2 linked regions of the Ruminococcus albus AD2013 genome follow. The protein of the gene in region 1 interacts with the protein of each later gene in a pairwise test. Links are inferred from orthologs where the notes say so. Each region holds a gene or a part of one and is shown on either strand. Other genes may lie near its edges.

The links.
Region 2: the proteins of rlmN (region 1) and ftsZ interact in binary tests that used the Escherichia coli proteins (3 or more experiments, as listed by UniProt). The link is inferred for Ruminococcus albus AD2013 from one-to-one orthologs.

The regions. Positions count from the first base shown.
Region 1 is NZ_JAGS01000001.1:851,767-854,898, reverse strand. Bases 337-3,132 are described here. They hold rlmN (23S rRNA (adenine(2503)-C(2))-methyltransferase RlmN), read right to left. Parts: upstream 2,360-3,132; coding sequence 1,313-2,359; downstream 337-1,312. Other genes in these bases: rsmB (16S rRNA (cytosine(967)-C(5))-methyltransferase RsmB), read right to left, coding at 2,364-3,132; N773_RS0103765 (Stp1/IreP family PP2C-type Ser/Thr phosphatase), read right to left, coding at 566-1,294; pknB (Stk1 family PASTA domain-containing Ser/Thr kinase), read right to left, coding at 337-530. In the rest of the region: more of pknB, read right to left, coding at 1-336.
Region 2 is NZ_JAGS01000001.1:2,591,462-2,594,583, reverse strand. Bases 81-2,866 are described here. They hold ftsZ (cell division protein FtsZ), read left to right. Parts: upstream 81-772; coding sequence 773-1,960; downstream 1,961-2,866. Other genes in these bases: N773_RS0111520 (hypothetical protein), read left to right, coding at 2,300-2,866; N773_RS0111530 (cell division protein FtsQ/DivIB), read left to right, coding at 81-577. In the rest of the region: more of N773_RS0111530, read left to right, coding at 1-80; more of N773_RS0111520, read left to right, coding at 2,867-3,122. UniProt on the Escherichia coli protein: Essential cell division protein that forms a contractile ring structure (Z ring) at the future cell division site. The regulation of the ring assembly controls the timing and the location of cell division.

The sequences.
Region 1 (3,132 bases):
TGAACAGAGCCTATTGCCTTATCAGAAAGGGTCTTGCCGTCGATCCTGGAAAATCTTGCGATGCCGAAGTCCATGACCTTTATCGTGCCGTCTGTAAACAGCATGATATTCTGCGGCTTGATATCCCTGTGAACGATGCCCTTGTCATGAGCGTGCTGCAAAGCTCTCAGTATCTGTGTGATGAAGTGCAGTGCATCTTTCCATTTCAGTACACCCTGCTGTTCAATAAACTCTTTCAGCGTGATACCGTCGATGTATTCCATCACGATGAACTGTATCTCATCAGTGAAGCCCACATCGTATATCTTGACGATATTAGGGTGAGACAGCACTGCGATAGCCTTGCTCTCATTCCTGAATCTTCTCAGGAACTCCTCGTCGCCCGAAAACTCGGGTTTAAGGATCTTTACAGCCACAGGACGGTCTTCCATTACGTCCTGTGCCTTATAGACATCAGCCATTCCGCCTACGCCTATAAGCTCGGTAATTTCATATCTGCCATCCAGCTTCTTACCGATATTAGAATCCATTTTATTCAACTCCTAAATATTATTTTATTGTCTCATCAGTTGGCCACTATAGCAGCGGTTATATTATCTTTGCCTCCGCATTCGTTTGAATGGTCGATGAGCTTTTTTACTGCCTCATCGAGATTATTCCCGAAAACAGTGCAGTATATAAGTTCATCACTGCAATACCCCGACAAACCGTCAGAACAAAGCACAACAGCAAAATTGCCCTCTTCATAGCGTTCGAAATAATCGACCTCGACATCGGGTTCAACACCCACTGCCCTGGTGATCACATTTCTCATAGGGTGGGTCTTAGCATCTTCATCTGTTATCTGACCGCTTCGCCTGAGCACTTCGACATAAGTATGATCTGTGGTGATCTGGTCAATGCCGTCTTTTGTCAACAGATAACCGCGGCTGTCACCCACATTGACAATGTATATGTTCTTGTCAATGACCAAAGCAGCAACGCAGGTTGTACCCATCCCGTTCTTATCTATATCCTCTATGCTTTTTTCATATACACAGGTATTTGCGTAATGAACGGCATTGAGCAAAAGATTTCTGATAGAATTACTGTTCATATCGGGTCTGAAATTCTCCTTGACCCTTTCGATAAAACTGTCAACAGCAAGCTGACTTGCAACTGCACCAGAAGCTGCACCGCCCATACCGTCACAAACAGCAGCGATGCACATATTATCGCCAAGAACCTCGACTCTTACTCTATCCTGATTCTCTTCTCTCTTTTGACCTATATCCGTACCAAATGCCAGAAACATACAGCTCACCGCCTTTCTTCATATTTCATATTCCCGCCTCAGCTGACCGCAGGCAGCGTCGATATCAGAACCAAGCGTTCTGCGGACTGTCGCGTTAAGACCTAATTTTTCAAGACGCATACGGAATTTTTCCGCCGCCTTCCTGTCAGACTTATAATTGCGTTCTTTGATCTTATTAACAGGAATAATATTCACATGGCACACAAAATTTTTGAGCAGAGCGGCAAGTTCTTCCGCATCTGACTGCTTATCATTGTGACCATCAATAAGCGCATATTCAAAAGAAATCCTTCTGCCCGTGACCTTAAAGTAATACCTGCACGCGGTCAGAAGTTCGTTTATATCATACTTATTGTTAACGGGCATTATCTCACTTCTGCTCTTATTATTTGAAGCGTGGAGTGAGATCGACAGAGTTATGCCTAGTTTCATCTCAGCAAGTTCGTAGATCCTCGGCACTATCCCACAAGTTGAAACAGAAACGTGTCTCAGAGACATATTAGTTCCCTGTTCACAGGAAAGCACTTTCAGGAAATTTACTACATTGTCAAAATTATCCATCGGTTCGCCGATACCCATAAGCACAGCACCCGTTATCTTCCTGCCGCTGTCCCTTGCTGCTTCGTATATTTGGAGAAGTATCTCGGAGGAAGCAAGATCTCTCTTGTACCCAGCGATAGTCGATGCGCAGAATCTGCACCCCATCTTACAGCCCACCTGCGTAGAAACACAGACAGTATTGCCGTAGTTATACTCCATGATAACAGTCTCAACATGGTTCCCGTCAGGAAGCCTATACAGATATTTTACAGTATTATCGGTGTTACTTTCAAGTCTTTTTACGATAAATAGTGATTTTAAACAAAATATTTTTTCTAGCTTTTCCCGCAATTGTACAGATAGATTAGTCATTTTACTAAAACTATCGACTCTTTTGACATGAAGCCATTCAAATATCTGTTTAGCGCGGAATTTCTTTTCTCCCGCAAGAAGTATCTGCTCCTCAAGTTCCTCGGGAAGCAGACCTAAAATATCGATCTTTCCGTTCTCGTCGTAAGCGACCATATATTCACCTCCGACGCCTTAGTTTAGCGATGAAGAAACCGTCAGAACCATACATATCCGGGGTAATGGTCTGCATGAATGCATCATTACTATCAGCAGGCTCAAAATCCTCATGAGAAGCAAGGAACTGTTTAACGACTTCTTCATTTTCTGCTTTTGAAACCGTACATGTCGAATAGACCAGTAAACCGTTTACCTTTACATACCTCGACGCTGTGTCAAGTATTTCTGCTTGAATAACAGGTAATCTGTCAAATTCAGCAGGATCTTTGTACTTGATCTCGGGCTTACGGCGTATAACCCCAAGTCCCGAGCAGGGAGCGTCAACAAGCACTCTGTCTGCCAAGGGCAGATTGGGATTAAAGACCTTTGCATTGTTAACATCAGCTCTAACACAGGTCAGCCCCAGCCTTTCGGCACCTGAACGTATCAGCTTTACCCTGTTGGGGTGAAGATCAAATGCCAGAACTCTTCCATCGTTATTCATCATCTCGGCGATAGTGAATGTCTTTCCGCCGGGTGCAGAACACAGATCAAGAACTGTATCTCCGGGCTGAGGATCAAGTGTTTTGCAGCAAAGCTGACTTGCAAGATCCTGCACATGGAATCTTCCCTGCTTGTATGCTTCGGTCTTTTCGATAGCACCTGCATTAGCAACATTTACAGCATATTCAAGCATTTTGGAACGCTCAAAAGTAACGCCCTCGGCAAGAAGCATATCAAGCGTTTCATCAACGCTACCCATCAAGTTATTTATCTTGATAGTTGTAGGA
Region 2 (3,122 bases), 1.7 Mb from region 1 along the record:
CAACGACCTTATGAAAGAACTTATCGAGCAGGATTATGAGAATGTAAAGACTATTGATATCACCTCCCGTGCGAATATTATGCTGAATATCGACAACAGGCTGGATATCAAGCTGGGAAGTTCGGCGGATATCGGATATAAGCTGAGCTATTTCAAAGCAGTGATGGGCAAGCTTGCTGATAACTATGAGGGTACGCTCATATATAACGGCTCTGAAAACGGCGTTTCAGCTATACCTAAGGATAAGTATATCGGCAAGCCTACATTCGCTAAAGACCCTGAAAAAACCAATACCGACGACAGTGCTGCGGAAGATGCCAACACAGAAGACGGCACTGATTCCGATAATTCTGCTGATAACGGTCAGGCTGAAAATGATGTTACGAATAACGGTGACGGTCAGGCAGATAACAACGGCGGATATGATGAAAACGGTGTCTGGACGGATAATACAGGGGACAATGGTCAGTATTATGACAACGGCGGCTGGACTGACAATAACTGGGATAACGGTCAGTACTACGATAATGGCGGCGGATATGACTATACTTACGATAATGGTGGGTATGGCTGGTAACATAATCAATTAATAAAAAATTAACCAATATAATGGCATTAAATTGTCAAAATCCTTTACAATTCGGGAAATTTGTGATATAGTATTAGTGTATCTAATTATGTTCTTCGGGTCGGATTATATAAAGACAGAAGAAATATAAGGTTAATAATGACCCGTAAGGATATGTGAAAATATTTTGGGAGGATGTTTACTATGAGTTACGAATTTGTAGAAGAGCCAATGGTTGGTGCAAGCATTAAGGTCATCGGCGTCGGCGGCGGCGGCGGAAATGCACTTAATGGCATCGCAGCGGCAGGTATACAGGGCAATGTTGAATACATAGCTGTAAATACCGATATACAGGCACTTAAAAAATCACAGGCAGACAGACAGATACAGATCGGCGCTAAGCTGACTCACGGTCTGGGCGCAGGTGCAAAGCCTGAGATCGGTGAGGCTTCCGCACAGGAGAGCCAGGACGAGATAGCTGAGGCTATCAAGGACGCTGATATGGTATTTATCACAGCAGGTATGGGCGGCGGCACAGGTACTGGTGCAGCTCCCGTTGTTGCTGAGATAGCTCAGAGCCTTGAAAAGCTCACCATAGGTGTTGTTACCAAGCCTTTCAAGTTTGAGGGCGTTAAGAAGATGCAGAGAGCTGAAAGCGGTATCGAGCAGCTGGTAAAGCACGTTGATGCACTGATCGTTATACCTAACCAGAACCTCATTACCAGCGATATGAGACTGACCATGAAGCAGTCATACCAGATCGCCGATGAAGTGCTGAAGACTGATGTTATTGCTATTGCAGAGATAATCACAAGACATGATGAGATAAACGTTGACTTCGCCGATGTTACAACCATCCTTAAGGGTGCGGGCAGAGCTCACATCGCTATCGGCCACGGCGAAGGCAAGGATAAGGTTCAGGATATCGTTGATCAGGTTATCGCTTCCAAGATACTTGAGACTTCTATCAGAGGCGCTAGAAGACTGATAGTTAATGTTAATATGTCCGAAGACCTCCTTATCAGTGATATGGACGAGCTGACCGCAGCTATCGCAGATGCAGCTGATGACGGCGCAGAGATCATCTTCGGTAACGGCACAAATCCCGATACCAAGGACTGCATGGACGTTACTGTTATCGCAGCTGACTTTGTTGACGGTATCCCTTCTGCTGCTAACTATCAGGAAGCTGCTGCTCTTCAGCAGGCTCAGGTACAGGCAGTTCAGGCTGTACAGGCAGTATCTCCCGCTCCTACCGCTCAGACATTCTCTTTCCAGAGAACTGAGGAGGACAAGAAGGCTGACGCTGAAGCTATGTACAGAGCAGGTGTAAAGGCTGCTGATAAGACAGATATCTACGACGATATCTTCAACGTTTTCAAGAATAAGTGATCCACGCTCAAAGACGAGTCCGGCGGCTCGTCTTTGCTTGATAGAATTTGTTCAGATATTCTGAATTAAGTTCAGCTACAGTGAGGATAAACTGAACCGATTTTCATGCACTCGGCGGTGGGTGAAAAAATGCTTGATTTCCATAAATATCGGCATAAATCGGACGGAAATATGCACAAAAACAAGTATGAATATTGTGTAGATTACTGAATTTTTATGTTTATGCTCAAATCGTCAAAATTAGTGGTTGAAATAATTTTTTGTTTATAGTATAATAGAGTGTACTAAGGATTATTGTAAATAATATCTTCGCTAACATATATTCAGGAGGGAATTAAAATGGCTAGTAATGGTTATTTGAGAACAGTAAGAGTCGGCGGCTTCGATAAGCAGGACGTTCTGCAGTATGTTGATGAGCTGACTTCTAAGATCTATCAGCTGGAGACTAAGGTCAAGGATCAGGAAGAGCAGATAGACCAGCTTGCTCAGGGCGGCAGCGACTCTAAGGGTGACGACGAGGCCAAGAAGGAACTCGAAGCTAAGGTAGAGGAAGCCAAGCAGAAGATAGCTGAGCTGATGGCATCTACTGATACCATGAAAGTCAGAATTGCCGACTATGAGCAGCAGATCGCTGATAAGGACGCAGAGCTCGAGGAGAAGAACGCCGAGATCGAGACACTGAAGGACAAGGTAGCAGAGGCAGAGCAGAAGGCTAGCCAGGCTGCTAACAGCGGTTCTCAGCAGGCATTCGATATGGGACAGATCTTCGTACAGGCTCAGCAGACTGCTAATATGGCTATCGAGAAGGCTAGAGCAGACGCAAAGCAGATCACTGACGATGCTGAGGCTCAGGCTAACCAGGTCATTGATGATGCTAATGCACAGGCTGAGGCTACTGTTACAAAGGCTAATACCGAGGCAGAGCAGACTATCAGCGCAGCTAATGCAAACGCAGAAGCTACTAAGGCAGAAGCTAAGAAAGAGGCAGATCAGGTTACAGGTGCTGCTTATTCCGAGGCTTCCAGAGTTAAGAAAGAAGCAGAGGCAGAGGCTGAAAGACTCGTTAACGAGGCTAAGGAGAAGGCTGCTGCTATCAAGAACGATACAGTTGAGATCAGAACAGCTGTTAAGGAGCAGTTCACAAGTCTCAGCGATACCGTTC